3 regions of the Priestia sp. BR_2 genome follow, and region 3 is predicted to be linked to each of the others. Evidence: riboswitches for the same ligand, from Rfam matches in the RefSeq annotation. Region 3 holds a riboswitch; each other region holds the start of a gene.

Region 1 (10,796 bases), on a different contig from region 3:
AGACGGTGCCGTCACGGTGCTCCGCCCGGGCGGCGTCACGGCCGAGCAGCTTGCCGCGGTGGCGGCAAGCGTGCGCCAGGACCCGGCGCTGCAGCGCGCCGCCGGGGAGGCGGAGAGCCCGGCGCCGCGCTCGCCGGGCATGAAGTACACGCACTACGCACCGAAGGGTGCGATGTGCGTGGTGCAGGGCCCGCGTGCCGAAGCGGTGTCGGCACGCATCGCGGCCGAGCTCGAGGCGGCGGCCCGGCGCGGGGAGGTGACCGGCGTGCTGTCGTTCGACGAGCACATCGGTCGCTACCGCGCGGACGTTGCCGTCTCGCTCGGCAGCCTGGCCGCGCCGGAGGAAGCGGCCCGCCGGCTGTACGCCGGCCTGCGCCGCTTCGATGAAGAAGGCGCGACTTTCATCCTGGCCGAAGCGTGCCCGGAGCAGGGGCTTGGCGCAGCCGTCATGAACCGGCTGCTGAAGGCCGCGGGACATCACATCATCCACGTCAATGCCGATGCTGATTGAACGGTTTTAGCATGATTTCCCCCTTGTCCGCATATGGTGTACAAGACCATGGGACTTGGGGGAATGGGGATGTTGGAGGCGTCTGTCCAATCGGGACAGCTTGCGGCGATTCTGCTGATGGCGGTTGCACTCGGGCTAGACGCATTTTCGCTTGGCATCGGAGTCGGAATGAGAGGCGGCATGCGCTTAGGCCATATGCTGGGCATCAGCTTCATGATCGCAATGTTTCACATGCTAATGCCGCTGGCGGGCTTGTTTGCCGGCCGCTATGTAGGTATGCTGCTGGGTCACGTCACAGGGCTTGCAGCCGGCGGGCTGCTCCTCCTGCTGGGCGGGCATATGCTGTATAATTCTTGGCGGGGCGGGGAAGGTCAGCGCATTCATCCTACCGCGTTCTTGGGCATGCTGCTGTTTTCGCTCAGCGTCAGCATCGACTCCTTCTCGGTAGGCGTTTCGCTCGGGATGTTCGTGGATGATGTGCTGCTGATCGTGATCTCCTTCGGTGTCGTGGGCGGTTTGCTGTCCATTCTTGGCCTGCTGCTCGGCCGTCAGGCGAGCAACAAGCTGGGGGAGTACGGCGAGATGCTGGGCGGACTGATTTTGATCATCTTTGGCGTGATGTTTATCTTTTGATGCAATATTTGTTACAATAATCCCAAAACAACCTACAACGGGAGGTACGGGACCGTGAAAAATATATTGTTTGTCTGCACGGGGAATACCTGCCGCAGCCCGATGGCGGAAGGGATGCTGCGCAAGCTCGCCAAACAGCGGGGCATTCCCCTGGAAACGCAATCCGCCGGCGTCTCGGCCGTGGACGGCATGCCGGTATCCCGTCATGCGGAATCGATACTGCGGGACCAGGATATTCAAGATCGTTTGGTATCTAAGCCGCTGACCGCGAATCTGGTGGAATGGGCAGACCTGATTCTGACGCTGACCCAGTCGCATAAGCAGTATGCGATTCGGCAGTTCCCGCATGCGGCCGACAAGATGCACACGCTGAAGGAGTTTGTGGAGGATGACCGGCGGGTGCTGGATGATCTGCGGGAGCAGGACAGCCTGTACGCGACGCTTGAGCTGGCCAGATCGCTGGGCCGCGATGTCAGCGACCGCGACCGGGAGCGTCTGATCGAGCTGCGCCAGCGCATTCCGAGCTTCGATATCTCCGATCCTTTCGGCGGCTCGCGGGAGGAATACGAGGCGACGGCGGCGGAGATTCGGACGGCGCTCTTCCGCCTGCTGGACAAGCTGGAAGCGGATCAGCATAAATAGGATTGGGTTCCACGGAAGCGAAGAGTGAATCTGGATCCGGGCTCAATCTGGCTAAAAAAGCCGCTTGCCTTTCGCAGGGTATTGCTTTAAGATGAAGGTGAAAAACATGAATCCGATGTAACTGGCGACGAAGTGGATGAAACCACGATGGAGCATCGGAATATACGGCCGGTCGCCTGGGCAAAGAGCATTTGGAGCACAATACGTGCGCCGACTGCTCTTTTTTCGTCTTTTGCGTGGAGTTTGGGTTATAATGAAACAAGCTAAAACGCAAAAGCGAACATTCGAGGGGGTTTTTCATAGATGAAAATTGCATTGGGTACCGATCATGCCGGCATTCGTCTGAAAGAGGAGATCGTGGAGGTCATTCGGGGTCTTGGACACGAGGTGGAGGATCTTGGCTGCGGCTGTTCCGATTCCGTGGATTATCCCGATTACGCGCTTCCGGTGTGCGAGAAGGTGGTCTCGGGTGAAGCGGATCGGGGCATTCTGATCTGCGGAACGGGAATCGGCATGAGCATTGCAGCCAACAAGGTGCCGGGCATCCGCTGCGCGCTGACGCATGATGTATTTTCGGCCAAAGCCACGCGTGAGCATAATGACAGCAACGTGATTGCGCTGGGCGAGCGCGTCGTCGGCCCCGGGCTTGCTGCCGAGATCGTCAGCGCATGGCTGACAACGGATTTCAGCCAGGGCGAACGCCATGTCGGCCGCGTGAACAAGATCAAGGCCATCGAGGAGCGTTACCTGAAGAGCGAATCGCGATAGGTCGACGCGTAAGCTGCTGCGGTTATTGCGTATGGAATGAAGCATCTTCTGTGAAAAAATTCATCGGGAGGACTGTGACATGACGGATATCTCCAAGGTTTCCTTGAGCGAACAGACGGCGCGGATCGTCCGCGAGCTGGCCGAAGCGGCAGCCTTAGGACCGGGCAAGGTGCTGGTCATCGGAGCCAGCACCAGTGAAGTGGTCGGACGCCGGATCGGCACGGGCGGCGCTCTTGAAACGGCGCAGCAGCTTCTTCAGGGCATTGCCGAGGTTCAAGCGGAATTCAGCTTCGCTGTAGCCTATCAATGCTGTGAGCATTTGAACCGGGCGCTAGTCATGGAGCGGGGGCTGCTTGAAGAGCTGCGCCTGACGGAAGTGGCGGCTGTACCGATTCCGGGGGCGGGAGGCTCCATGGCCTCGGCGGCGTATCGGAGTATGAAGGAGCCCTGCCTTGCGGAATCCATTGAGGCCCATGCGGGTGTCGATATCGGCGAGACGCTGATCGGCATGCATTTGCGAAGAGTGGCGGTTCCGTTCAGGCCGAGCGAGCGTTATATCGGCGATGCGCGCGTAACGGCGGCTTACACCCGGCCGAAGCTGATCGGCGGAGAACGCGCCGTGTACCGGCTTGAGCAGCGGGATGATTCCACGCTGTGCGATTGATTCGAATGAGAGCCCGCTTTAGTCATTAGGTAAACTTGTAGTCTTGACTTGGCAAGAGAAAATAACGATTGATTATGGGAGGATATGAACATGATGGAACATTTGCGGAAGAATGACCCGGCTGTATTGGAAGCGATGGATTTGGAACTGAAGCGTCAACGCAGCAACATTGAGCTGATTGCCTCCGAGAACATCGTCAGCGAAGCGGTTATGGAAGCCATGGGGACGGTGCTGACGAATAAATATGCGGAAGGCTACCCTGGCAAGCGTTATTACGGCGGCTGTGAGCGAGTGGATATCGTGGAGGATATCGCCCGTGACCGCGCGAAGGAATTGTTCGGTGCCGAGCATGCCAACGTTCAGCCGCACTCCGGCGCCCAAGCGAACATGGCGGTGTATTTGGCTGCGCTCAAGCCTGGAGATACCGTGCTCGGCATGAACCTGGCCCACGGCGGCCATTTGACTCACGGAAGCCCGGTTAACGCGTCCGGCCTTCTGTACAATTTCGTTGCATACGGCGTGCAGGAAGACACGTTCCTTATCGATTACGACGAAGTCCGCAAAGCGGCTTTCAAACACCGTCCTCGTCTGATCGTGGCGGGTGCAAGTGCATATCCTCGCATTATTGATTTCGAGAAGCTTGCTGCCATCGCGAACGACGTAGGCGCATTGTTCATGGTCGATATGGCTCATATTGCGGGTCTTGTTGCCGCGGGTCTTCACCCGAATCCGGTTCCGCATGCCCATTTCGTAACCACCACGACGCACAAGACCCTTCGCGGACCTCGCGGCGGCATGATTCTGTGCAAGAAGGCATGGGCACAGGCGATCGACAAAGCAGTGTTCCCAGGCTCCCAGGGCGGACCGCTCATGCATGTCATTGCTTCCAAGGCCGTTGCGCTTGGCGAAGCATTGGATCCGTCCTTCAAGACGTATGCAGAGAACGTCGTGAAGAACGCGAAAGTGCTGGCTGACACCCTGATCGAGGAAGGCCTGAACATCGTTTCCGGCGGAACCGATAACCATCTGATGCTGGTCGATACCCGCAATCTGGACATCACCGGCAAAGACGCAGAGAAGGTGCTGGATTCCATCGGGATTACCGTCAACAAGAACGCCATCCCGTTTGATCCGACGAGCCCGTTCGTCACGAGCGGTATCCGTATCGGTACGCCGGCGGTAACCTCCCGCGGCATGGATGAGCAGGCGATGGTGAAAATCGCGAAGATTATTGCCATGACCTTGAAGCAGCCTAAAGACGAAGCAACGCTGGAAAAAGCGGGCCGTTTGGTGGCTGAGCTTACGGATCAATATCCTCTTTATGCCGAAATGAAATATTAATCACAGTTTCGTCAGCATAAGAGGCCTATGATAAGAGGACCCCACCTGAAGGTGGGGTCCTCTTTTAGGAGCTGTCACATTCTGGCCAGATTGCTATGCTCGCATGCTCCCGGTCGGGTCGCTTGGCGGTGAGGATCAATATAGGCGAAAATGGAAAACCTAGGTGCAGGGCTGACGAAGATCCGGTTATAAGGTCAAAACTCACGGAAATAAACATGACTCGTGCAGGTGTCAATTGACTAGAGGGAATGATATAATAGACAGGATTTATGGAGCTCACAAGTATTTACGCCCATATTGAAATAACATTTGCATTCAAACCGGAGGGACCAGACATGGGAAAATTGGTGATTTGTGATCACCCGTTGATTCAACACAAACTTACATTTATACGCGATATGCGGACTAACACAAAAGACTTTCGCGAATTGGTAGACGAAGTCGCGACTTTGATGGCTTATGAAATTACGCGGGAGGTTCCTCTTGAATCGATATCTGTTCAGACGCCGGTAGCCGAAACCCAAGGGAAAGTCATTTCCGGCCGGATGCTCGGCCTCGTGCCCATCCTGCGTGCGGGTCTTGGCATGCTGGACGGCGTGGTCAAGCTGCTTCCCGCTGCTAAGGTAGGGCATGTCGGATTGTTCCGCGACCCGGAAACGCTTCAGCCCGTGGAATATTATACGAAGCTTCCAACCGACGTGACGGAGCGGGAATTGATCGTCATCGATCCGATGCTGGCGACGGGCGGATCGGCCATCGCTGCGATCGACGTGCTGAAGAAGCGCGGCTGCACCCAGATCAAGATGATGAATCTCGTGGCTGCGCCGGAAGGCGTAAAGGCCGTGCATGACGTCCATCCGGACGTGGATATTTACGTTGCTGCTCTGGATGAAGGGCTCAACGACCACGGCTACATCGTACCGGGCCTGGGTGATGCAGGAGATCGGCTGTACGGCACGAAATAAGAGCCGAGCCAGTCATTCGTACGACTTGAATTGAAAAAACAAGCATGCAAAGAGGGGTAATTTCAAACATGTCAAAAGTGAAAGTGATGACGATATTTGGGGTCCGCCCCGAAGCGATCAAGATGGCGCCGCTAATTCTGGAACTTCAGCGCCATCCGGAGCATATCGAATCGGTGGTTTGTGTAACTGCGCAGCATCGGCAAATGCTGGATCAGGTGCTTGACGTGTTCAAGATTGTTCCGGACTACGACTTGGACGTGATGAAAGACCGTCAAACGCTGAATGAGATCACCGTACGCGTTCTGGAGGGGCTTGAGCCTGTCCTGCGCGAGGCCAAGCCGGATATCGTGCTGGTGCACGGCGACACGCTGACAACGTTCCTGGCCAGCTATGCAGCCTTCCTGCAGCAGATTCAGGTCGGCCATGTAGAGGCGGGTCTTCGCACATGGAACAAGCTGAATCCTTATCCTGAAGAAATGAACCGTCAGCTGACCGGCGTGCTGGCCGATCTGCACTTTGCGCCGACGGACTGGTCTGCCGAGAATCTCCGCAAGGAGAACAAGCCGGAATCCCGCATTTACGTGACGGGCAACACCGCTACGGACGTGTTCCAGTATACGGTTCGGGAAGGATATACCCATCCGGTTCTGGATTGGGCACAGGGCAAGCGCCTAATCCTGATGACGGCGCACCGCCGCGAATCCCAAGGGGAGCCGCACCGTCAGATTTTTGAAGCGGTGAAGCACATTGCCGACGAGTTCGAGGATATCGCCATCGTCTACCCTGTGCATCCGAGCCCTGCCGTCAAAGAGCCGGCTCACCGCATTTTGGGGAACCACCCGCGCATCAAGCTGATTGAACCGCTGGATGTCGTGGATATGAACAATATTTACACCCGTACGCATTTCATCATTACGGATTCGGGCGGCATGCAAGAGGAAGCTCCGTCCTTCGGCGTGCCGACGCTGGTGCTTCGGGACACGACGGAACGTCCGGAGGGCATTGAAGCCGGCACCCTGGAGCTGGTAGGCACCCAGGAAGAGAATGTGTACGAACGCATTAAGGCTCTGCTGACCGATCAGGAGCTCTATGACAAGATGAGCAAAGCCGCTAATCCTTACGGGGATGGACAAGCTTCCCAGCGAATTGTCAATGCGATTTTGCACCATTTTGGCATTCGAAAAGAGCGTCCTGAGGAATTTCACAGAATGTTCACAAAGGCATAGTTTACCGTATTCTGATTGGCAAGGGGACAGCATACAGTTGAACTGTACGGTTACCGCGGCGTTTTGCGCAATTCAGACTGCTCAAAACGCCGATTTTACACGGGAAATCCATCAAATCGATTCATTGACAAACTCTTGTTATATTCAGTAAAATGAGTTGGGATTAGAGGTTCATATGAAAAATCCGAAAAGTCAAGATAACCCTTGGTTGATAGCGCTATACATTAGCGGGGCGGGCGGTTTGCTTGCCGCTTACATTCTCATCGGTTTTTTTACCGGGCGATGGCTCATGAATCAGTTGGACGGGCCCAGAGTGTGGCTTGCCATTGGTACGCTTTCGGGGCTCTTTGTAGGGATTTTGAATATCGCTCTTCTCATTAAAAAGTTTTTGGGGGCGCAGGCGTGAATGATTTGACTTCCATTGTGAACGCTGTATTTAGAGTATCGTTACTCTTATTGTCTGCCTTGTTTCTCGGATGGGCTCTCTATCCGGAATTCCGCCCGATAATTATGGGGTTGATCATGGGCATGGCGGCGGGCTTGTTTAATGTACGCTTCCTCTCCATGAAAGTGCAGCAGCTGGCGCAATTGGCTGTCGATCCGGAACCGAAAAAGTACAACTTCGGCTTCATTACGAGATTGTGCATCGGGCTCCTGATTGTGATCTTCGCCGTAAAACTCGAACAGGTATCCCTCGGCGGTGCAATCGCCGGTCTGTTCATACCCCAATTGTTGACCATTCCTGTCAGCATTGTGTTCAGTTTGAGAAACAATCATTGATCAGCGCTAACTTGGAAAGGGGTGAAAACAATTATATGCATGATTCACCGATTATCAAACTTGGCGGATTGAATATTGACCTTTCGGCGGTCATAATGCTTCTCGTCACCTGTGTGGTGGTGTTCGTATTATGCCGGCTGGCGGTACGTAATCTATCTGTCGAAAACCCTTCCAAACTGCAAAACTTCATGGAATGGGTAGTGGAATTTGTGCAAGGCGTCGTAGCGAGTGCGATGGATCTGAAGAAAGGGAAAGCTTACATATCGTTGGGGCTTACTCTGATCCTGTTCATCTTTGTAGCCAACTTGCTGGGCTTGCCGTTCTCAATTATCACCGACTTACCGGAGAACTTCACGGTCTTTGGTCAGCCAATCCTGGCTACACTCGGACTTGAACATGGCCACTATGCTCACGTATTGTGGTGGAAGTCGCCAACAGCGGACATTTCCGTTACGGCCGGTCTTGCGATCGTTGTATTCGTGCTCATGAACTACCTGGGCCTGAAGCTGAATCGCAAGCATTACCTGAAGCATTACATCGAACCGTTCCCGATCTTCCTGCCGCTCAATATCATTGAGAACCTGGCAAAACCTATCGCTCTGGCAATCCGGCTTTACGCCAACATTTTTGCCGGCGAGGTACTGATCACGGTGATTCTGAAAACCGGCTTCTGGGGCATTCCGTTCATGGCCGCATGGCAAGGTTTCAGTATCTTCATCGGTGCATTGCAGGCGTTTATCTTTACGATTTTGACAATGGTATACATCTCGCAAACTACGATTCACGAAGAGCATTGATCAACTCGGACGAATCCGCCGTAACAGCGGTGTTTTTCGAAAGAGATATTTTCTATAGTTTCACCAAATTTCAATTTTGAAACAATTTTAAGGAGGATATTTAACAATGGAATTTTTGGCAGCAGCTATTGCAGTAGGTCTGGGCGCCCTTGGCGCAGGTTTGGGTAACGGTATGATCGTAAGCAGAACAGTTGAGTCTATCGCTCGTCAACCAGAGGCACGTGGTCAATTGCAAACAACGATGTTTATCGGTGTTGGTATCGTAGAGGTTATTCCTTTGGCGGCTACTGTAATCGCGTTCTTGATCATGTTCTCTTAATAACAATACAACGGTTTGGCGGGGAGGGCCGATGCCATCCGCGCCTTCGTTTTGTTAGGCACCGCACTTCGTGTTGATGGAAAGGAGTGACCTCAATGACAATTCTTTGGGAAAATATGGTAATCACTATTATCGCGTTTGTTATTCTTTACCTCTTGCTTCAAAAGTTTGCGTTCAGCAAATTGTTCGGCATCATGGAGCAGCGTCGTGAGCTGGTCATGAGCCAGATGAACGAAGCGGCACAGACCCGCCAGCAGGCGACTGCATATGTAGAAGAGCAGAAGAAGGCACTGGAGCAAGCGCGTCAAGATGCTCACGAAATCATCGAGCGTTCCAGACAAACTAGCAACAAACAAGCAGAGCAAATTATGGAACAAGCTAAGGAAGAGGCGATTCGCCTGAAATCCGAAGCTGTTCGTGATATCGAGAATGAGAAGAAGAAAGCGGTCGAAGAGCTTCGCAGCGAAATCGGCAGCGTTTCCGTGAAGATCGCGACCAAGCTGATCGAACGTGAAGTCAAGAACGACCAAGCTCAAGAGGAACTGGTGGATCAATACCTTAAAGAGGTAGGAGGCAGACCATGAGCCAAAATACGGTAGCAGCCAAGCGGTATGCGCGGGCGCTGTTCGAAGTGGCGGCTCAGCAGCAGAAGGGTCTGGAAGTGGAAGAGGAATTGCGGGCTGTCGTGCATGCCATTGAAGGCGATGCCGACATCCAGAAATTCATCGCCACGCCGAATGTTCCCCAGTCCGTGAAGATGAACGTAATCAGCCAGGCGTTGGCAGGGAAGGTATCGCAGCCTGTATTGAACACGATCGAATTGCTTCTCGACAGAGGGCGTGCAGAAATGTTCGCAGAACTGCTGAACAGTTATGTGAAGATACAAGGTGCGAGCTTGGGTTTGGCAGACGCCACTGTGTACTCCACCTACCCGCTTAGCGATCAGGAAAAAGAACAGGTTGCTTCGGAATTCGGACAGTTAGCACATCAGAAGATCCGCGTGACCAATGTTGTGGACGAAAGTTTGCTCGGCGGCCTGAAAGTTGTCATTGGCGACAAGCTGTATGACGGAAGCATTGCCGGGAAGCTGGAACGTCTCGAAAAGTCTTTTAATAGACGAGCATAGTAGATAGGGGTGAAAACGTTGAGTATCAGACCTGAAGAAATCAGTACTTTAATCAAAAGTCAAATTGAAGAATATAAATCCGATATCACTGTCTCTGAAGTAGGTACGGTAATTCAAGTAAGTGACGGTATTGCTCGCGTGTACGGCCTGGAGAACGCGATGTCCGGGGAACTTTTGGAGTTCCAAAACGGCGTGTTCGGTCTGGCGCTGAACCTTGAGGAGAGCAATGTCGGTGTCGTTATCCTGGGACCTTACTCCGAAATCAAGGAAGGCGATCAGGTAAAGCGTACAGGACGTATCATGGAGGTTCCTGTAGGCGAAGCTCTGCTTGGACGCGTCGTGAATCCGCTGGGTCAGCCGCTTGACGGCAAAGGCCCGATCGAAGCGACTGCCTTCCGTCCGGTTGAGAGCAGTGCACCAGGCGTTATCGACCGTAAATCCGTTCATGAGCCGATGCAAACCGGTATTAAAGCGATCGACGCGATGGTACCTATCGGCCGCGGTCAGCGCGAGCTGATCATCGGTGACCGCCAAACAGGTAAAACCACCGTTGCCATCGATACGATCCTGAACCAAAAGGGCAGCGGCGTTAAATGTATCTATGTAGCCATCGGGCAAAAGCAGTCCACTGTAGCACAGGTTGTTGAAACTCTTCGCCGTCATGGCGCGCTGGAGTACACGATCGTTGTTACGGCTTCGGCTTCCGAGCCGGCTCCGCTGCAGTACATCGCTCCATACGCAGGCTGCGCAATGGGCGAGTACTTCATGTACAAAGGCGAGCATGCGCTCATCATCTATGATGACTTGTCGAAGCAAGCGGCAGCATACCGTGAATTGTCCTTGCTCCTCCGTCGTCCTCCGGGTCGGGAAGCTTATCCGGGTGATGTTTTCTACCTGCATTCCCGTTTGCTGGAGCGTGCAGCGAAGCTCAACGATGAGCTTGGTGGTGGTTCATTAACCGCACTGCCATTTATTGAAACACAGGCTTCTGACGTATCTGCTTACATTCCAACCAACGTAATTT
Region 2 (10,796 bases), on a different contig from region 3:
CGGTTGCAAACTGAATCTATAGTGATCTTACCTCGCCGCGCCAAAATTGGGAATCTTCCACATTATGTTTTTTGCAACAAAAAAAAGAACGAATGCTCGACTCCAGCGAAACAGCGCTTCCCTGTTCCTGGAGTCATGATTCGTTCCGAAATCGATTGTGCAGCATTCCTTACGCCTGAACGGGTACTGAGACGGGTTTTACCGGCGTGCTCAACCTCTTGATGCTCAGATAGTAAGCGATGCCGAGCGGGATGACGGCGCCCAGCCAAGCCAGCGGATTTGCCAGGCTTGCACCGAGGAAGCCGATCTGCGCGGTCAGGAAGATAGCAGCCAGTACCCGCATGATCAGCTCCATGATGCCCGCCACAGTGGGAATTAAGCTCTGACCAAGCCCCTGAAGCGTGAAGCGGTAGATGAAGAGCAGCGAAAGAAGCAGATAGGTGCTGCCGTTCGATAAGAAATACAGCCTGCTGAGCGACAGCAATTCCTCTTGGCCTTGACCCACAAAAAGGCTGACGGCGGCAGGACCCGCGAATATAACCAGCAGGCCCACGGCGATGCTGAATGATCCCGAGAGCCAAATACACTGCTTAACCCCCAGTTTGATCCGGTCTATGCGATTCGCTCCGAAGTTCTGAGCGGCAAAAGTCGCCATCGTAATCCCGAAGGAACTCATCGGCTGCGTGGCGAGCATATCAATCTTCTGTGCAGCGGTATAAGCCGCAACGGCTGATGCCCCGAGACCGTTTAGCGTGATCTGCAGAATAATGGCTCCGATGGCGATAATGGAGGCTTGGAAGCCCATCGGAAAACCTACCCACATATGCTGGCGAATAAATTTCCAATCGATGGACCAGTCGGCATTCTTGAATTGAAGGAGCGGGACCTTCTTATGAATGTAGATCAGACAGAGCAGGCAGGAGAACAGCTGCGATACAACCGTGGCAAGTCCGGCTCCGGCGACTCCCATCTTAAATACGAGAATGAATAAGAGGTCGAGCACGATGTTCAGAATGCTTGCAACGACCAGGAAGAGAAGCGGCGTCCGGCTGTCGCCGAGAGCGCGGAGCAGGTTAGCCAGCAAATTAAACAGAACGGCCGCGCCGACGCCCCAGTTAATGACGATCAGATACGAATACGCATCATCCAAAATTTCGGCAGGGGTGTTCATCATGACGAGGACGGGTCTCGTAAATATAACGCTCACGATGGTGAGGAATACCGTGAACACCAGACTGATCCATATACTCGTTCCCACGCTTTTGCGGACGCCTGCGATATCCTTAGCTCCAAAACGCTGTGCCGTTATGATAGACAAGCCAGCCGTCAAGCCTTGTGCAAAGCCGATGACAAAAAACAAAATGCTGCCTGTCGAGCCAACGGCTGCAAGTGCGTTCACGCCAATGGTACGTCCCACGATAAGGGTGTCCGCCATGTTGTAAAATTGTTGAAAAATATTACCGATCAAAAGCGGGATGGTAAACATGATAATCAGCTTGATCGGACTTCCTTGCGTCATGTCTCTCATGTAGATTCTCCTATGCCGTCAATAAACGTTCCTCTAGAGATTTATTTGAAATATTATGCTTCAAACAGCGCTTATCGCATCGAATGGAAACATTATAATGGGTGAGGGTCGTTTGTATTCTTGTGTATCTTATCATGAAAGAACATAAATTTCTCCCTATTTATTCCCGAAATCAAAACTAAAAGCAAGTACTCGTCATTAGAAGAGTCTGTACCCGATTTGGATCCCTGATTTCTCTATAACTGAAAAGGCCAACCGGTCATTTCGGTTGGCCTTTTCAACATGATGACATGTGATATCCCTATGGAATTCCGATGTTTATGCCTCTTCGACGGCAAGCTTATCCAAGGCCAGCTTCGCACGTGACCGCGCTTCTTCGACATCGCCGGCGGTTGACAGCGCGACTGCTACTCGTCTTCCGACCTTGGTTACCGGTTTGCCGAACATGCGAAGCTGCGTATTCGGAACGGCCAGCGCTTGATCGGCGCCTGTAATCGTATAGTCTTCCAGCTCTCGGCCGGCTTTCAGGGGGCGGCTGGCTCCCGGCGTGATCAATTCGATCTCTGGTATCGGAAACCCGAGAATGGCACGGACATGAAGCGCAAATTCGGATAGATTTTGCGTGACCAGCGTAACCAGCCCAGTATCATGCGGACGCGGGGATACCTCGCTGAAGTACACCTTATCCTCGGCCAAAAATAATTCAACGCCGAACAAGCCGTATCCGCCAAGCTCGTCGGTAATCTTCCGCGCAATATATTTAGCTTCCTCGATTTGCGCTTCAGACATGTCGTGCGGCTGCCACGATTCGATATAATCTCCGCTTTCCTGAATATGCCCGATCGGCGCACAGAAGCTTGTTCCATTGACGGAGCGGACGGTCAGAAGCGTGATTTCCGACTGGAATGAAATGAATTCCTCAATGATCACCCTTCCGTTCTGAACGCGGCCGCCTTCCATGGCGATGTTCCAGCAGGACTCGATATCCCCTTCCGAACGGCACACGCTTTGACCTTTGCCGGAGGAGCTCATCAACGGTTTGATCACGCACGGAAAACCCATGTCCAGGACAGACTGCTTGAATTCCTCATAGGTATCGGCAAATCGATAGTCCGCAGTCGGCAGTCCCAACTCCTCTGATGCCAACCGGCGGATCCCCTCACGGTCCATCGTAAGCTTTGCGGCTCTGGCGGTAGGAATCACCCGAAACCCCTCATCCTCCAGCTTCACCAGCTCCGCAGTAGCCAGCGCTTCAATCTCCGGAACGATCAGGTCCGGCTTTTCCAACTCAATAATAGCGCGCAGCTTCTCTCCGTCCAGCATATCGATCACATGGCTGTGATCGGCAACGTGCATGGCAGGAGCATCGGCATAACGATCGACGGCTACGGTTTGGACACCCAATCGTTGTGCTTCAATTACGACTTCTTTCCCTAGTTCTCCGGATCCCAGCAGCAATATTTTTTTCGTTTTGAACATCGTTGTTTTATCCCCTTTTCATAGTTTCAGAGACGATAGAAGCCCAAGAAAATAATAAAGAGGTAAGGGAAATAAACTCCCTTACCTCTGCCCAGGCGTACGGCCGTTGTCATTCATGTGCTCCCTCATGGTTCCCCATGCTACGCCAGTCACACATAAACCTATACATTGTTACATAAATGATACTGAATCTTTTCGTTAAATGCAATATCAGCCTGCGTCCTTAGGATTTAGACTTCAACATTTCGATCATATCCTGAAGCGAGTGTGACAGCCACTTCTTAGGATGAACGACAATCTGGATGTCCAGTCGAATGTCAGGGTGTTGAAAGGGAAGAACCGCCAGCTCTCCCCTCTTGATTTCCTCCTCTGCTACCATTCTCGGCAATAGGGAGATGCCGGTGCCGGACATGATATATCTTTTGATTGCCTCGGGGTTGCCCAATTCCAAACCAATACGGACGGGAGCTCCGCTGGCGCGCAGCACTTTTTCCAACATGATTCGGTAATTGCAAGTATCCTCGGTCATAATCCATTCGTAATCAGCCAGATGCTCCAGTTCGATGACGGGCAACCTGCGAAGCGGATGATCCGGATGGGCAATCAGATGGAGGGGCTCTTCCCGGATCGAGATCCAATTCAATGAAGTGTCTTCCGGTTTGTTCTCCAGAATAAGCCCGAGATCGTACTCGCCCTCTCTTACCTTACTGACGATGCTATCTTCACGATCCGTTTGCAAGCGGATGGCAAGATCTTCATGCTCCTGTCTTAGCCGATGAAGGACGGATGGAAGAAAATATGCGGCAAGCGAATCGATCGCTCCAATCGATAAGATGCCCCCGCCTTGTTTCGTCAGCTTTTCCTTAGACTGCTGGAACAGATCCAGCATTTGGACAGCATACTTGAACAGCTCCTCCCCTGACTTCGTCAGTCTCAGGCCTCTGCCATACCGTTCAAACAGCTTGACGCCGTACTCCTTCTCCAGCTTCTGGATCTGGGTGGTAACGCTGGATTGTGCATAACCCAATTCGTCAGCGGCTTTAGTAAAGCTCTTTCGAACAGCAACCTCCCTGAAGGTTTGCAGATAGCTCAGTTCCATCGCTCTCTCCTCATCAATAATATTGATAATAACTATCTAATATTATAGATAACCCCGATCCCGATTCCCATGGTAAAGTAAAGCCACAATTCATGAAATGGAGGAAAGATCATGTTGAGTCCGCTAGATTTGAGAGGTATTTATGTTCCGGTGGTCACTCCCTTTTCACATGAATACGCATTGGATGTTCCGTCTTATCATCGTTATTTGGAGAATTTGTTATCCCATGACATTCAAGGATTGATCATCAACGGTACGACCGGAGAGGCGCCGACGGTAACTTGGGAAGAGGTCGTTCAGGTGGTGAAGGAAACGCGAAAAGGTCTGGACGTGCGGCAATTGCCGGTCATTATTGGTACGGGTACCAACGATACGTTCTCCAGCATGAAGCGGACGGAATGGGCAGGACATATCGGGGCAGACGCGGTATTGGTGGTCACGCCGTATTACAGCCGCCCTTCGATTGAGGGCATTATACAACATTTCTGCAAAGTCGCGGAGGTGGGGATACCGGTTATTTTGTACGAAGTTCCTTCGCGCACTGGAATTTCCTTACCGGTTGATGCCATTCGAAGAATCATGGAGATCCCCGGTGTCATCGGAATGAAGGACAGCACTGCGAGTACGGAGCTTATGAGAAGCTTGTCTCCATACGATACGAAGCCTGTTCTATGCGGGGACGATGTCCGCTTTCATGAGATGCTGCGTCATGGTGCATCCGGGGGCATTTTGGCGTCGGCCAATGTGAATACCGAGGCTTTTATTCGTGTGTATCAATTAGCTGCCCAAGGGGATTATTCTCGTTCCGAAAAGGAGTTTGAAGTGCTGCTTCCCGTTATTCATCAGTTGTTCGCAGAATCCAATCCCGCTCCGCTAAAATGGCTGCTTGCCAAGCAAGGCCTTATCTCATCCGACACCCTGCGCCTGCCGATGGGCACCATTACGGATGAGCTCAAGCTATCCTTGGATCAAGCACTCAAAAACTGAGAAACTTTAAATCGTGGACGTAATAGATTTCTCCTCAAGAGTGGCGGGGCGCATACGCTGCCTTGCCTTTCTTGAATGGATGATTCGGATGCGATAGGGCGCACATGCTTTCAATCAGCAGATGATGGGATGGATGATACTGACATTTTACGCAAAAAAAGAAATCCTGCTTAAATCTATCGCTTTAAAGGATTGATGAATGAAATCGCCCCACTTATAATATGGGTACATTCAATTCCTCCCAGAAATTTGAAAGGAGACTTGCAGTGCTGCCCTATTCCACCCCTAATCATGATTTTGCCTTCGAACAATCTGTAATCGGTATGGCTTTGGTATCGCTAGATGGAACGATTCTTAAGGTCAATTCGGCACTATGTGATCTGTTGGGTTACTCGCCGCAGGAGTTAACTGCCGGGGCGCCGCAAGAAGAAAACAGCCTGCGCGAGTTATTGAATCGAGTGATTCAGAACGCTAGGGCTGCCCAGGGTCATCAGCCATCCGTCCCCCCGGTTGAACATGCTTACCGTCATCCGTCTGATCGCGAGTTATACCTTAGTGCACGCTGCAGCGTTGATCACGATCCGGAGCGGGGGCCCAAGGGATACTTGGTACAATTCGAGGATCGATCGCTGCTGAGGCAGCTCATGAAACAGCTGGAGCAGAAGGAACAGAAGCTGAACGAGAAGGAAAATTCGTTTCTGCAGCTGCTGGAAGAGCTCCCTCTCTCCGTACTCATAACTAAAAAAGGCATTGTGCACTATGTTAATTCTGCCGCGCTCCGACTCGTCAATGCGACGCACTCACATGACGTGCTGGGCATTTCAACCGACGTGATCGTCGACGCATCGTATCATCAAGCATTGATGAAACGCAGGGCAACGTATGCCGAGAGCGGAGAAATCGGAAGCGTCGATTATCTGATACGCTGTCTGGACGGGCAGGAGAAGATGGTCACGGGATTCACGTTAATCATACAATATGAAGGCGAGAAAGCGGCCGTCGGCATCTTCAAGGACATCACGGAGCAGCGAATGGAAGAGGACCGCGTGATGCAATCCGAGAAGCTGACGACCGCCGGCCAATTGGCCGCCGGCATCGCTCATGAAATTCGAAATCCATTGACATCGATTAATGGATTCGTGAAGTTATTGCGATCCGCGGAACGCAGCAACGAGCTTTATTTTGAAATCATCGAATCGGAGCTCAAACGCATCGAGCTCATCGTCAATGAACTCTTGGTGCTCTCCAAACCGCAGGGCGCCCACGTGAGCGGACCCATCGACGTGTCGGCCATACTGGATCAGATCATTACGCTGATGAAGGTGCAAGCCGCTCTCAAGAATATAGAGATCATTCCCCATTATCCACTGGTTCCGATCTATGTACAGGGCGAAGTCAACCAGCTCAAGCAAGTGTTCATCAATCTGCTGAAAAACGCGATGGAAGCGATGAATCACGGGGGAAGCATCACCTTGGACATTGTGCACAGCGGTCCCGAGGTACAGATTATCGTGCAGGATGAAGGAGTTGGGATGACGCAGGATCAGATCCAATCACTGGGACAGCCCTTTTTTACAACGAAAGACACCGGCACGGGACTCGGTCTCATGATTACCAAGAATATTATTCATAATCACGGCGGTACGATGAACGTGGAGAGCACTCCTGATCATGGGACAACCTTTACGATCCATTTACCTGCATTATAATGCGTACAATCGGAGGACATAGGCATGGACATTCAAGATTCAAACTTACATAAACCATTTGCAATAAACTGCTTCAATCAGGTCTGGGATATCTTGGAGAAGAAGCAGCGGACGACGGAAGACGAAGAGAACATGATTCACATGTGTCATGCTTCCTTTTGGCATTGGAGCCGGGTGGCGGATCATACAGAGCGCAACCTGTCTATCGGGTATTGGCAGCTCTCCCGAGTATACGCGGTAACGGGTCAGGGCGATCAAGCACTGCATTATGCCAAGCGCTGCATCACGATCGGGTCATCGGCTAACCTCGAACCCTTCTACATCGGTTACGGATACGAAGCGGAAGCCAGAGCCTATCTGGTTCTGAGGAACAAGGAGCTTGCATTGGCATCCAAGCAAAAAGCGGCAAGTTATCTCGACAGGGTAACGGATAAGGAAAGCCATCAGATGCTTGCCAACGATCTCGGAAGTCTGGACTAACACGCAAACTGCGCATTATCGGATCTTTTATCGAAGGGGTTTCGCCAGATGATAACCGATATAATAAAAGACCTCTCTGCATAAAAAGGGGAGCTTGCTTCTTACGCTTTGGTAAACGCTCCGTGACGCGGGAGAAGGATTGGCTTCGAGACCCATATCTTCAGCCATCGCCATCGCCCGCTTCATGTGCAGCGGATCGCTCACGATAATATATGAGGACAGCCCTGCCGCATCGCCTATCTTGTTGGCATAATACAGGTTTTGCTCGGTGATCGTCGAACTCGTCTCTACCAGGATATCCCTCTCCGGAACGCCGTGTTCGATGGCATATTGTTTGGCCGCTTCCGATTCGGCTACTTCCTCTTCGGACCCGCGTCCCCCTGTAAAAATGAGCTTGTCTACGTATTGTTGATCATACAGCCATAACGCATGATCGATGCGCCCCTGAAACACAGGCGAAGGTCTCCCCTCCCATACTGCTGCACCCAGAACGATCGCTGCATCGGAGGGAATATTCACCGTTCGCCCTGCATATTTCCAAATCGTGTATCCCACATTAATCGAATAAACCAGCATGATGGCTATCAGTCCCAGCAAAACTCTCAACAAGACGCGCTTTCTTCTGCTTCCTGCTTTCCGCGGCTGCATCAATCGGGTCATGCAACACCTCCAACTTCCACTCGTTCAACTCCAGTCTTCATTTTAGCATCATATGTACAGGGATATAATACAGCAAAGAAGCCTGCAGCTCCATAATCGAGCTGCAGGCTTTTGATTATCCAACTTCCTCTTGGTTCCAACGGACATCAATCCGTTTCATATCCATATAGCGTGACTCTGTTCTTCCCCTTGCTCTTGGCAATATGCATGGCTTTTTCCGTTTCGTCAGTCAAATGGGAAAGACTCAGCATGGAGGTGGGCGTTAGGCAAGCCGCTCCTACGCTTACCGTCATAAATCCGTCTTCCTCCGTTCGGTCCTTGGGGATGCTGAGCGCCAGGACGCCTTGACGTATCTTCTCAGCCACTTCATAGGTTCGGTCGGGATCGGTATCTTTGATCTTCAATATAAAGGTTCCGCCGCCGTAACGCGAAATGGCCGCTCCATAGTATTCGCCTATGATTTTCAGTGCGTCGGCAATCCATTGCAAACATAAATCGCCGCCATATAGACCATGAAGCGTGTTATACACCCGGAAATCATCGATATCGACCATCAGCAAGGCCAGAGAAACCTGGTTCTGAACGCTTTCCTCCCAATCCGTCGCCAATTCTTTTTCGAAAGTAGCCGGATTGGGCAGTTCGGTCAATGGATCTGTTGTCACGTAGCTCTGAAGCTGGTTCAATACATCGGAGTATACGCGATCGGGGCCTCCATCCGGGGTACCTTCTCTCAAAATGACCATAATGGACGATTTGCGTCCCTGATGAATGGCTGCCAGCATATATTCAAGCTCCATCCTCTTTCCATCCAGCGTATCAAACCAGCCGCTGCCGGAAACGAGCTGGGCCTGATTCTGATCCATCCGTTTGATTTGCTCTCTTAGACCCATGCGGGAACCATCGCTAGCCAAGGTGTATATTTCAAGCTGGAGCAGTTCCTCCGGCCTCGTTGCGCCAAACAGCGTCTCGGCCCGCGAATTGCAATACACGATGGTTCCCGCCGTTGTCAGTGACAAGAAGGCTACGGGGGAGTGGCCCATAAGCTGCAAATACCGCTCCTCGTTCTCCCTGAATATGCGTGCATTTTGAATGGCCTGTTCTTTGGCTTGTCTTAATTGAAAATCGGTTTGCTTGCGGACAATCGATTTCAATTGGGGGAGAACGCTTAATTCCTGAGCCTTCCATGAGTATGAAGTGCCCTCCACCACCTGCCTCCATTTTTCGAACGATTTTCGAGGGGATAAACGCATTTTATCCTCTTCTTGTATAACGGCTTTGGCCGGATCGCCAGCCCAATCCACGATTTCAACAACCTCCGGCCTGAACCACATGACATAGTTTTGTTGACCTGGCGACAGGGCGAGATACAATACGCCGGAGGCCGCACCCTTGAATGCTTTGGCAGGCTCATACTCTGCGCTGAGTTTCGAGCTGTGGTACGTATAATCCTCTGCTTGGGCGGATAACCAGCCGGCCAGCTCCATGACTTGCTTCGAAGTGGGCGTCGTGCCATACAACATCAAATTGTCCTGGTAATAGACGGCGGCACCGGTAGCGCTCATTAAATCCAGCAGGCCCTGCTCTTCGGTCTCAAGCTGCTCAAGCACCTGATAGACATCAGTGTTGCCGATGAAAATTTCGGTAAAACGGGCGGATAAAATTCGAAGCCTGAGCTCGGTTTGGTAATCATCGAGCTGCTGGCGTTGATACAGTTCGTTGGAGAAAAAGGATCCCAGAAAATTGCACAAGTTTCGGGTGCGGTGAGATACGTATTTTCGGCTGTAGTGATGGCAGGTGATTAATCCCCATAACTGGTTGTCATGGATAAGGGAGATCGTGGTTGTCGCGCCGACCCCCATATTATGAAGGTACTCAATATGAAGCGGCGACACGCTGCGAAGAACGGATAAACTGAGGTTCAGCGGCTTTCCGGTCAAAGGCTGCACGGTGGGGATGAGCTCGACCGGCGCATAACCCACGTCAACAATCGTACGCAGCCAATTTCTCAAATACAGTTCACGGGCTTGCCGAGGAATATCCGATGCCGGATAATGATGGCCCAGGAAGGATTCCAGCCCTTGCTCTTTGGCTTCGGCAATCACTTTTCCGTTCCAGTGATCATCGAATTCATACAGCATCACACGGTCATAACCCAGAATGTCCTTCACGAGCTCGCAAGCCACTTGACTTGCTTCAACCCGATTCTCGGTTCGTTTTATCCGACTGAAAAAAGTCTGGATCCATTCAAAATCATCCGTAAAGGGCACGGTATCTTCCGAAACCGGCTCCAGTTCCAGCAGAATCAGCCCTTCGCTTTCGTGAAGAATTCCGATAAACTCAATCGGCTCATCGGCAACCGAAATCGTAAGATTGATATATTGTAAGTCCGGTGTCGCTATTGCTTGAAGGTCTCGGCGAATCATAAGCTCAAATTGCGTTTTTCCGATAAGCTCCTCAAGACTCTGTCCCAAAAGGGATTCGGCGCTGATCCCGAGCAGCTGCTCCGTATTTCGGCTGCACTGCGCGATCCTGAAATCGTCGATAGGATTAATGGCAAGCAGTACGCCATGGGGCTGAATGTATCCTGGAATGTGAATAGGTTCTTTTTCGCAATTGGTCAGGTCGATCGGTTCATCCGTTACATAATCGCCCTCCGTCAGTAACTTTCGATTAAGTGCATCCTGTTCAGTCATTGCTTATCAACTTCCCTTATTCACAGATTTAAAACCAAATGCCCAATGCATCTCATTGTTATAAAGAGATACATTGGGCACAGCATATTATAACAACAGGTCTATGAAATTGTACGCCATTCAGACTCTAGGATAGCATAGTAATACTCATCCCACCAAAC
Region 3 (10,796 bases):
TAGATCCGAGGATTCATAAACGACAGCCGCACCTGTCTGATTAACCCTTTGGGCACCGATGACGAACCGGTACTTGTCTTTGTCTTGCCATACTTTCGGATCCCGGAAGTGTTCGGTATATCCGTCCGGCACATGGTCGATCAGCGGCTTATCGAGCTTCGTGATGGATCCGTCGCGGTCCATCACAGCCATGCATTGATAAGATTGCCTGTTCCATTCCTCATCCCGGGCATTCCCGGTATACATGAGGCATAGTTTGCCATCTTTCACGATACCGCTGCCCGAATAAGCGCCATAAGCATCATGCGGGTGACCGGGTTCAATAGCGATGCCTTGGTTCTGCCAAAACACCAGATCTTTCGAGGAAGTATGGTACCAGTATTTCAAGCCGTGAAACGTACCCAGAGGAAACCATTGGTAAAACAAGTGATACTCTCCGTTGTAATAAGAAAATCCATTGGGATCATTCATCAGGCCCATGATGGGCTGCACGTGAAATTTTTGCCTCCATTCGCTTAATCGCACTTTCTTCCTAATGGAGGAAAGCTCTTCGGGAGAAGCCTGATCCAGGCGTCGGTATTTCAGTTCTCTGTCCATATCTCTTCTCCTTATAAATGGGCTTGCTGAAAAATCAAACAGATCATGCTAACGCGTGCACGCTAATAAATTTAACTGTGGTGGAACCGGTTCCAATCAAAGGTAAAAATAATGAACTCAGTTCCAATACCAAGCAAACACTCGGATTGGAACCGGTTCCGTTATCTGAAGTATAAAATACCTAATTCAGATTGTCAACGCTTTCCCGATGAATCATCTCGCAATTCATGACCGTCAGGAAATCCACCGGCTCGTCGTTGACCAGCTTCATAATATGCTGTGCCGCGAGGTGGCCCGCTTGGAAATATCCATATTTCACCGTTGTTAACCCGGGATGAATCACCTCGGTTACGTCGTATCCGCCAAATCCGGTCACGGAAAGTTGGTCGGGAATAGAGATGCCTTTCATGTGCGCCGCTTTCATCACGCCTAGCGCAATGTTGTCCGTGGCGCAGACCACGGCCGTTGGCAGCGTTCGGTGAAGCTCAAACATGGAGCATGCCGTCTTCACACCATCCGACATCTTGAATCCACTCTCATAGAGAACCGCTTCCGCCTCTTCATACTCGCTTACCGCTTTGAGGAACCCTTCCTTCCGCTTGACTCCGACGGCTACGTCCTTTTCCGTCACCCCGATATAGGCAATTTGACGATGTCCCATCGACAGCACGTACCGGCCCATGTCATAACCTGCGGCATAATCGTTATAGATCATGCTGTGGACATGGTCGTGCTGTTGTCCGAGCAGAATGACCGGAATGCCGATCTCTTGAATCGCGGCAAGATGGGTTTCCGTCACCTGCGTGGCGAACAGAATAATGCCTGATATTTTTTGTCTGGCGAGATCATACAGCGCTTCGATCTCCCTGGATAAATCCTGGCTTGCGTTGATGATCAGTAGCTGATATCCGTGTTTTCTTAATTCTTCGTCCATGCCGGCGACAGTCTGCGATGCGGAGAAGGAGTCCAGACGCGGCATAATGGTGCCGATCATGCTCGTTTTTTTCGCTTTCAGGCTTTGCGCAAAAGAATTCGGGATATAGCCGGTTTCCTGAATAACCTGCTCAATCTTGCGGCGTGTCGCATGACTGACGGATCCTCCGTTCAAGAAACGGGAGACCGTGCTTTTGGCAACTCCGGCTTTGTGGGCAATATCGGCGATCGTGTTCTTCATGCCAAGATCTCCGGAGCCGTTAGCAGCGCTGCATCGAACGGATCTTTCTCTGGAGCTCCCTGTTGTCCCGCACAACAGGCCATGATTCGTATAAACATGAATCTCTCCCCTTCGTATTTCTCTTATTCCTAACTATACCATGACGTCCAGGGGTCCGTGAAATGCGGGCTCCAAGCCTAGCATTGCATGGTCCATATTTGCAGGCTCTGGCATAAAATGAAAGATTCGAAGGGGATGATTCATGGGTGCAGCCTTGCTTCACATGCAAGTAGTCAAGTGCATTCCCTTAAGCTTGGACGGTTCGCTCGGCCGATTCGACGGTATGCTTCAGCAATGTCGCTATCGTCACGGGGCCGACGCCCGCCGGTACCGGCGTGATTGCGGAAGCCGCCTTGGCGCAGGCTTCGTAATCGCAGTCCCCGATATTCCCTTTATTGTAACCGGCGTCCAACACGACGGCACCCGGCTTGATCCAGTCCCCTTGAATGAAATTAGGCTTGCCTACGGCCGCAACCACAATATCCGCTTGGGACACAATCTCCCCAAGGTTCTTCGTTCTCGAATGGCAGATCGTAACCGTGGCGTTGCGATTGAGCAGCATCATCGATACCGGCTTGCCCAGAATCGGACTGCGTCCGACCACCACCGCATGCTTCCCTTCGATCGGCAGGCTGTAATAGTCCATAATCGCGATAATCGCCGCCGGCGTACATGACGGGTAATCGGCGAAACCAAACGCATTTTGCGAGAACCCGAGCGTGGTTACTCCATCCACGTCTTTTTTCATGTCGATGGCATCAAAAGCCGCCCGCTCATCGATATGGTGCGGTACCGGGTGCTGAAGCAGAATACCGTGGACGTTCGGATCCTCGTTCAGTGCTTGAATCGCGGCGATCAGCTCCTCCGTCGTTGTCGATGTCTCCAGCACTACTTTTTTGGATATGATGCCAAGCCGCTCGCACGCATTTCCCTTCATCCGCACATAGGTCGCCGAAGCAGGATCATCGCCAACCAGAATCGTTGCCAGACAAGGGGTTACCCCGTGCTGTTTCAATTCCTGTACCTTCACCGCCAGCTTTGCCTTGATATCATCGGATACTTTTTTTCCATCCAAAATTACGGGTTCCTTACTCATGCTAATCCGCTCCTTCGCCATTGTATTAAAAAACATAAAGAGGCAAGGCGACTCGAACGTCTCCTTACCTCTTGCCCAGGCGTACGACATATGATCCCATGTGCTCCCTCTTGGTAACCCAAGCTACGCCAGTAACACATGGATAACTTTTTTTAATATATCACGACTTTGGACTTCGCGCCACCGGCTATGCGGCCGCCCTTTAATCGTAAAGTTTTTGATTTGTTGCCTGAAATCACGTATGTTGCCGATGGTACAAGCATAGAATGTCCTAAGAACAATTCGTTCCAGGAGGCCTTGATGAGATATCCGGCGATCTTCAAAATGCTGCCCTTTATACTGCCGCTTGTGTTCGTGATTCCGGTCTTGACGATATGGCTGCAGAAGGACTTAAACCCCATACCCAGCCAAGACCTGCAGCAGGTTAAAACCGTCTTCACGGGCATCTTCCTTGAGGCACTTCCTTTCATTTTGCTTGGAGTGCTGCTGTCGTCCCTTTTGCAGTTGTTCGTAAAAGAGCAATGGGTGCGGCGTCTCACGCCGAAGAATCCGATGGTTGGCGTCCTGTTCGCTTCCATGCTCGGCATCCTGTTTCCCATCTGCGAATGCGGGATGATCCCGGTCGTTCGCAGGTTGATGCTGAAGGGGATGCCCGCCTATATCGCCGTCACCTTTATCCTCAGCGGTCCTATTCTGAATCCCATTGTATTCGCATCAACGATCATGGCCTTCCGTTCGCATCCCGAAGTGACGATCGGACGAATGGGACTGGCTTTTGCAGTCGCGGTGACGACGGGTTTGCTCGTTTATGTTTTTTCAAGAAGCAGCCCCCTGAAGCGTTCCTTTCAAGAGTTCGCCGAACAGGGCTCCAGCAAGGGGGAACGTTTGTTGCATGAGCATCCCAAAACCTGGAGAAGCATGTTTGTCCACGCCGGAGACGAGCTGATCGAGATGTGCAAATATTTAGTCCTGGGCGCTTTCCTGACGGCCTGCATCCAATCCTTCATTCCGAGGGAGGAGCTGCTGGCTCTGGGGAACGGTCCTGCCGCCTCCTATCTGTTCATGATGGGCTTTGCCTTCATCCTCTCCCTTTGCTCAACTTCGGACGCCTTCGTGGCATCGGCATTCACGCACACCTTTACCGTCGGCCCGCTGGTTTCCTTCCTGGTTCTCGGCCCGATGCTGGATTTCAAAAGCCTGCTCATGCTGTCGGCTACCTTCAAGACCAAATTCGTGATCGGCTTAAGCCTGCTGGTGATTACGCTTGTCTTTATCGGCTCTGTAGCCGTCAACGCGCTATTCGGCGGTTAGGTGTAGTAAACAAACTGGAGTGGCAATACACGAAAACGGTTGGAATAACGGCACCTTCAGGCTGTTATGCCTTCGGATATCCACTTGAGATTGGAGGTGTTCGGGACGTGAAGCCCCGTCTGAGCCTGCGAAGCCACTATATACTGCGATCGCTGCTTATCGCAGCTCTGGCCGCCTATATCATGCATCTGAACGCATCAAATTCGCTGGACTATTACTTGGCTCCCCATATGCAGACCCTGCTTCTGCTCTGTCCGGTGCCGCTGTTGTTCATAGCTTTCGGCATGCTGTGGCACGCCATTGCGGGAGCTTCCGGCGAGGTGTGCGATTGCGAGCACCCCCTGCCCAGCGGACTGATCAAAAACATATCGGTTTACGGGTTATTCACGGTGCCGCTGCTGTTCGGCCTGCTCCTGCCGGACCAAGCCCTCGGCAGCGATATGGCGGCCAAAAAAGGCATGATCTACACCTATCCGAACCCCGATGTTCGCCGTAAAACCGAGGAGCGGAATGCTCCCGCCGTTTCGGGCATGGAGAAGCATGGAACGAATGATGACCTGGCGGCAGCGGAGGACATCGCACTGAACGAGCGTTTTGTTCCCAAAGACATCTACAGCGTGGAATTCGCGGAGCTGGCCAAGCGCTTATATACCTTACCCGTCATCCGAGTGGAGCCGGACATTTTCTCGGAGACCGTTGGGGCCATGGATATGTACAAACAGCATTTTCAAGGAAAGGCCATCACCGTCCAAGGATTTGTTTTCCGCGATGGACATATGAACGAAGACGCCTTCGCCGTCAGCCGCTTCCTCGTGATGTGCTGCACGGCAGACGCCGTCCCGTTCGGGGTCATGGTGCGCGCCGCGAATGCTTCGTCATTCGCGAATGACGCGTGGGTTCAGATCGATGGCACGATCCAGGTCACCACCTCGGACGGTAAGGAAACGCTGCAGATTCAAGCGGAACGGATTCAGCCGATCGAGCAGCCGTCATCCCCTTACATTTTCACGAATCCCGACTCTGTCGCAGAGTTTGATGAACTGTATTCGAATGATATCGAGACCAAGGAGGTAATCAATAAATGAACAAGATACCCGTCGTGCTGATTAGCGGATTTTTGGGGAGCGGCAAAACCACGCTGCTCCTCAGGCTGCTGGCGTATGCCGCCAATCGGCAATGGAGAACCGCCGTCCTGATGAATGAGATGGGCGAACAGGACGTGGATGGCGATATCCTATCCGGTGAAATGCCTGATCTTCCGATCGAGAAGCTGCTTGACGGCTGCATCTGCTGCACCAAACGAGACGAGCTGGGGCAAGCCCTGAAAAGCCTGTTAGATCGGAAGCCCGATCTCGTCTTCATCGAGACGACCGGAGTGGCGAATCCTGAACAGATTCTTGAGGATTTGCAGGATCCGACACTGGTGGATCGAATATCGATCCGTGGCAAAATCGCCTTGGCCGACTGCAGCAAATTCCTCGAGTATAACAGCTTCTTTGCATCCAGTCGCGAGCTGGTCCGTACCCTGCGGGGACAAATCAGCTTCGCGGACCGGATCATCCTGAACAAGGCGGGAGAATGCGAAGAGAAACAGATCCATAAAGTCATTACCTCCATTAGAAAAATCAATACGACGGCAAGCCTGTCCGTAACCGACTACAGCCGTTTGGATGAGCATGAAATGTTTGCGGCCCTTCAGCTAGAGCCAACGGAGAATCATAGCCATTCATCTCATGCTTCCAACCGGCAAGGGAGTCCTGCGGACCGCCTGCAAGGCAGCGCTTGGAGCGGCGAAGAAGATCGGAGCAAGCTGGGGCACCGCAACCATGAAGGAGCTTTCACTCATAATGAGCATCGCCATGGTCACGGAGAAGAGGCCGGGCATGGCAGCCATTCCTATACCGGCCTGGATACCTTGACTCTATCTGCACCGACCCCTTTCCCGCTTGAGATCAGCCTCATCGAAACCTTTCTCGCTGCACGCGGTTCCGGCCTGCTACGGGCCAAAGGATATATTCAGCTCTCCACGGGTCCCTCCCTGGTTCAGTGGGCAGGTTCACAGCTTGCCATCGAGCCCAGCACGCTGAAGCTGCAGCGCGGCTATCTTACGTTAATCGGCCATCGCCTGGATAAAACGCGCATTGTCCAGCAGTGGGAGGACTTGCTCAGCGGCGTGGTGCAGTGACATTTGAATGCATGCAGGGATATGAATAAAAGATAAGGAGATCCTCAGGGATCTCCTTTTTTTCGGTTCGTTTATGATTAGTCCCTAGGATAATTCACTTCCATAATATCCATAAAAGGAACCTTCGTAATGACGCCGTTCTGTTTCATATGCACCTTCCCTGTGCGGGAGTCCATTTGATCGATTTGTCCGCGGACCGCCTCTTCCCATCCCCAGACCGTCAGTACGATGACCGATTCCTCCTGGTAAGCTTCCGTTAGCTGATTTCCGAGCTCTTCCAGTACAAACTCATCCCTAGTGGGTCGCTTTGGAACTTTTGCTTTTGCCATAATCTTGTCCTCCTGATTTATGTTGTTCATGCGTCAGCATTACATTCTCAATGAAAACGAATCTTTCATCCATTCTATGAATTAGGAATCTACTACCTATTATACATCAAATGCGATTCAGAATTCTCGGGCTCTCCCAGGATTCAGAATATCTGAGGGAACTATGGACTCGATTCGCTTTTTTATACAAAAGACTTGATTTTCAGAAAATAATCCTATATGATTGACCCATCAACCATTGACCAGTCAATGAATTGAAGGAGGTCTTTATCATCTCTACATGCCATACACAAGACCTGCTGTACTTGCTAATGCATCTGAATAAGCACATTGCGACTCGGTTTGAACGATGTGCCGGTGTTAGTCCCAATCGGCTGGAACTCCTCTGCAAACTGACCGGCGGCGAAATTAGCCAGTCGGATCTCCAGAAGGCAGTGTCTATCGATCCAGCTGCGGTGACCCGTCATGTTCAACAGCTGGAAGCGGAAGGATTGCTTCTGCGGACGAGATGCGAGAATGACAACCGGATTACGTTGGTTCAGCTAACTGAAGTGGGCAAAAGTAAAGTCGCAGCGTTTAAGGCGGAGAAAGATCGATTTATGGAGGAACTGCAGGCAGACCTCACGGAATCAGAACGACTTGCGCTTGTTCATGCTTTACAGAAATTGAACAGCCAGATTCAACAGATGAAACACCCAAGCAAAACCGATTAACTTATAGAGACTAAAGGAGAGAATACCATGTCTGTAACGACCCTAAACAATGATTATAAAGAAATTATTACTTCCCGCCGCTCTGTGCGGGTATACGACCCATCGGTCAAAATCAGCCGTGAAGAGATGACTGAAATTTTGGAAGAAGCGACTTTGGCTCCGTCATCCGTTAATCTTCAGCCTTGGAGATTTCTTGTCGTTGATAGCCCGGAAGGAAAAGCGACGCTTGAAGAGCTTGCACCAGGGAACAAAACACAAGTTTCAACTTCTTCGGCAGTCATTGCGGTATTTGGAGATATGAACGCATTCGACAATGCAGATGAAATTATGGGCACTGCTGTGGAACGCGGTTATCTGCCGCAAGAGATAAAAGATCAGATGATGGCGAACTATACCGATCTATTCGGACGTATTCCGGCACAGGCTTTCCGCGAAATGATCCTTATAGATAGCGGCTTGGTTTCCATGCAGCTTATGCTTGCTGCCCGTGCCCGTGGATATGACACGAACCCCATCGGCGGATATGACAAATCCCGAATTGCAGAAGCATTTGGTATGGAGAAGGAACGTTATGTGCCGGTCATGCTCATCTCGGTAGGTAAAGCTGCCAAAGAAGCGCGTTTGACGACTCGTCTTCCTATTGATCGTATTGCAGAGTGGAAGTGAGGTCACAGCGATGATTATTATTCATGCAGAAATGAAAGTAAACGGCGAACGTGAGGCTGAATTTCTGGAATCCGTAAAAGAACTTATTGAAGCATCCCGTGCGGAACAAGGAAATGAATCTTATAAGCTGCTCAAAGATACGGAGCAGGATAACACGTATCTCATGGTTGAACAGTGGAAAGACCAGGAAGCTGTGGGGCTCCACAATGCGAGCAGCCATTTTCAGGCGTTTGTGGCTAAAGCTCCAAAATACCTGACAGCTCCGCTAAACGTGCAGGCCTATGCAGGCCAACTGATCAACAAATAATGAAGCAAACTAAAATCCGTATTAAAAAGCCAACTCGTTTAGACGAGTTGGCTTTTTTAATTCTATTACCGCATTCCATATCGGATCGAACAGATAAGCAGCCTTACAGCGATAGCTCTTCGATGGCCATCCATGGCAGCGGATTGTGAAACGTTGACCAGTCCAGCTGCATTTCCCGGTCGGTCAACAAACACTCGTCCAGCTCCCGCTCGATTTGTTCCTGTTCCATCCCAATCCCGATCATCACGAGCTCGGTCATCCGATCTCCCCAAACGTTATCCCATTTCCTCCGAACATCCGGCTCACTTCGTAACAGCTCCTGCTGCTCCTGCTCGGTTAAAGCCGCGACCCAGTATCCTGCAGGCCCGAACTGAATCGAAGGCCCAGCCTGGCTTACACTTGCCGCAACATCCTCGCGCACGGCCAGCCAAGCGATCCCTTTCGCACGTACGACTTCTTCCGGCCAATCACCCATGAATGCCGCCAGCCGCTCCGGATGAAACGGTCTTCTTCTCCGATAGACAAAAGAGCTGATGCCGTATTCATCCGTTTCCGGCACGTGCTCCTCCTTCTGAAGCTCCTGGATCCAGCCGGGGGACTGACTGGCTTTTTCAAAATCGAATAAACCGGTATTCAGAATTTCCGCAGGTGCCACTTGTCCCTTCACGGTGCGGATGATTTTGGCGCTTGGCTGAAGTTTTCGCAGTATGCCCTCTACCTTGGCCAATTCGTCCTCGCTTACCAGATCGCATTTGTTCAACAGCAGCACATCGCAAGTCTCTACCTGGTCGATTAACAAATCCACCACTTCCCGCGTATCCTCTTCGCTCAGCGCTTCCTTCCGATCAAGCAGGCTTTGCCCCGAAGAGAAATCTTTCCAGAATCGGTTCGCGTCCACCACCGTTACCATGCAATCCAGCCGGGCGAGATCGGACAGCTGTACGCCGGACACCTCATCCGGGTAAACAAAGGTCTGCGCAACGGGCACGGGCTCGCTGATTCCCGTCGATTCGATCAGTATGTAATCAAAATGATTCTCTTGAGCCAGCTTCTGAACTTCCTGCACCAAATCTTCCCGGAGCGTGCAGCAGATGCAGCCATTGGACATTTCGACCAGCTTCTCATCCGTTCGGGACAGGCTTCCTTCCCCTCTCACCAAATCCGCATCGATGTTCACTTCGCTCATGTCGTTCACGATGACCGCTACCTTCAACCCTTCGCGATTATGTAGCACATGATTCAGGACCGTCGTTTTGCCTGAACCGAGGTAACCGCTAAGAACAGTAACCGGAATTCTATTGTTGTAATTCATCAAATGAACTTCCTCCATTCCTTAATCGTAATAATTACGATTTATGGTATGATGATATATCCCCTCCATTAAATTGTCAATCCTTCACGTTTAAAAAATTTCTACAAGCAGAAAAAATCTCCGCAATCAATTTCATAATATTCCTTTACAAGAATATTCTCAAAATGGTATATTACAATTAATCATTGGTTAATCTTTACAAATAAGGAGGATACGTTATGAGCCAAGACGTAATTTCGTTCATTGAAAACCTGAGTTTGCCTTGGCAAGCAGAAGTCGGCAAAAAGCTTCGACTTATGGTCCATGAAGCCATTCCGGAGGTAGAAGAACGGATTCAGTACAAAAAACCGCATTTTCTCAAAAACGGACACTATGCAGCCGTGATTTCGCCATCCAAAGATGCAATCGCCTTTATGATCATGAACACAGCCAATCTAGAAGTCCCTTCAACTTTCGATGGTCCACCCGAACGGAAATGGCTCAAAATTCGAAAAGACGATACTCCTGACTATGAGCAGCTATCCGAATTATTAGTTCAAGCATCAAGTTCGTTGTAATAACCAGATCGGGGGTAAGGTCCCATGAAACAGACAACGTTGCACGCGCTAGCCGAACCTAACCGATTACAGATGGTCGAACTGTTACGAGAAGGTCCTTTAACCGTCAATCAGATTGCTGAACGTCTTCAAATCCGGCAACCTCAGACTTCCAAACATTTAAAAATATTGCATGAAGCTGGACTGGTAGAAGTCCAAGCGGAAGCTAATCGACGAATTTATAAACTACGTCCTGAACCGCTTCAAGAAATGGACGAATGGTTGGACTCGTTCCGCAGTATTTGGGAAAAGCGCTTAGATCAACTTGAGGATTATTTGGAAAAAATACAAAAGAAAAGGTAGCTGCCGCTACCCTTCTTCTTAGGAGGAATTCAAATGACCGAGCAAAGCAAACAAGGCTTACTTCTGTCACGTGTTTTCAATGCCCCCCGGGAACTGGTTTTTAAAGTTTGGACCGACCCTGAACACTTCGGCAAATGGTGGGGTCCTCAAGGGTTTTCCTTAGACGTT

The links. Region 3 has a riboswitch for ZMP and ZTP ahead of RB298_RS31125 (bifunctional 5,10-methylenetetrahydrofolate dehydrogenase/5,10-methenyltetrahydrofolate cyclohydrolase). Riboswitches for the same ligand answer to the same signal wherever they lie in the genome.
Region 1: it holds a riboswitch for ZMP and ZTP, as region 3 does, so the genes downstream of both, rpiB (ribose 5-phosphate isomerase B) here and RB298_RS31125 (bifunctional 5,10-methylenetetrahydrofolate dehydrogenase/5,10-methenyltetrahydrofolate cyclohydrolase) in region 3, are expected to answer to the same signal.
Region 2: it holds a riboswitch for ZMP and ZTP, as region 3 does, so the genes downstream of both, purT (phosphoribosylglycinamide formyltransferase 2) here and RB298_RS31125 (bifunctional 5,10-methylenetetrahydrofolate dehydrogenase/5,10-methenyltetrahydrofolate cyclohydrolase) in region 3, are expected to answer to the same signal.

What each region holds. Positions count from the first base shown of each region.
Region 1 is NZ_JAVFHM010000139.1:2,768-13,563, reverse strand. Features, by position in the region: gene RB298_RS05265 (L-threonylcarbamoyladenylate synthase) at 1-511, shown strand, start outside; gene RB298_RS05260 (manganese efflux pump MntP) at 581-1,144, shown strand; gene RB298_RS05255 (low molecular weight protein arginine phosphatase) at 1,199-1,786, shown strand; ZMP/ZTP riboswitch at 1,894-1,975, shown strand; gene rpiB (ribose 5-phosphate isomerase B) at 2,090-2,554, shown strand; gene RB298_RS05245 (TIGR01440 family protein) at 2,634-3,218, shown strand; gene RB298_RS05240 (serine hydroxymethyltransferase) at 3,309-4,559, shown strand; gene upp (uracil phosphoribosyltransferase) at 4,895-5,524, shown strand; gene wecB (non-hydrolyzing UDP-N-acetylglucosamine 2-epimerase) at 5,593-6,750, shown strand; gene RB298_RS05225 (AtpZ/AtpI family protein) at 6,926-7,156, shown strand; gene RB298_RS05220 (ATP synthase subunit I) at 7,153-7,530, shown strand; gene atpB (F0F1 ATP synthase subunit A) at 7,566-8,327, shown strand; gene atpE (F0F1 ATP synthase subunit C) at 8,434-8,646, shown strand; gene atpF (F0F1 ATP synthase subunit B) at 8,742-9,230, shown strand; gene RB298_RS05200 (F0F1 ATP synthase subunit delta) at 9,227-9,772, shown strand; gene atpA (F0F1 ATP synthase subunit alpha) at 9,791-10,796, shown strand, end outside.
Region 2 is NZ_JAVFHM010000188.1:337,101-347,896, reverse strand. Features, by position in the region: gene RB298_RS11930 (MATE family efflux transporter) at 170-1,528, opposite strand; gene purT (phosphoribosylglycinamide formyltransferase 2) at 1,847-3,007, opposite strand; ZMP/ZTP riboswitch at 3,090-3,170, opposite strand; gene RB298_RS11920 (LysR family transcriptional regulator) at 3,231-4,106, opposite strand; gene dapA (4-hydroxy-tetrahydrodipicolinate synthase) at 4,218-5,093, shown strand; gene RB298_RS11910 (ATP-binding protein) at 5,360-6,802, shown strand; gene RB298_RS11905 (hypothetical protein) at 6,827-7,282, shown strand; gene RB298_RS11900 (YdcF family protein) at 7,310-7,942, opposite strand; gene RB298_RS11895 (diguanylate cyclase domain-containing protein) at 8,089-10,635, opposite strand; gene RB298_RS11890 (GNAT family N-acetyltransferase) at 10,737-10,796, opposite strand, start outside.
Region 3 is NZ_JAVFHM010000350.1:7,771-18,566, forward strand. Features, by position in the region: gene RB298_RS31115 (glycoside hydrolase family 32 protein) at 1-597, opposite strand, end outside; gene RB298_RS31120 (LacI family DNA-binding transcriptional regulator) at 779-1,771, opposite strand; gene RB298_RS31125 (bifunctional 5,10-methylenetetrahydrofolate dehydrogenase/5,10-methenyltetrahydrofolate cyclohydrolase) at 2,058-2,906, opposite strand; ZMP/ZTP riboswitch at 2,973-3,052, opposite strand; gene RB298_RS31130 (permease) at 3,207-4,217, shown strand; gene RB298_RS31135 (TIGR03943 family putative permease subunit) at 4,325-5,302, shown strand; gene RB298_RS31140 (CobW family GTP-binding protein) at 5,299-6,402, shown strand; gene RB298_RS31145 (YolD-like family protein) at 6,480-6,731, opposite strand; gene RB298_RS31150 (MarR family winged helix-turn-helix transcriptional regulator) at 7,043-7,444, shown strand; gene RB298_RS31155 (nitroreductase family protein) at 7,472-8,110, shown strand; gene RB298_RS31160 (putative quinol monooxygenase) at 8,121-8,417, shown strand; gene RB298_RS31165 (GTP-binding protein) at 8,521-9,729, opposite strand; gene RB298_RS31170 (DUF1801 domain-containing protein) at 9,948-10,286, shown strand; gene RB298_RS31175 (ArsR/SmtB family transcription factor) at 10,311-10,628, shown strand; gene RB298_RS31180 (SRPBCC family protein) at 10,662-10,796, shown strand, end outside.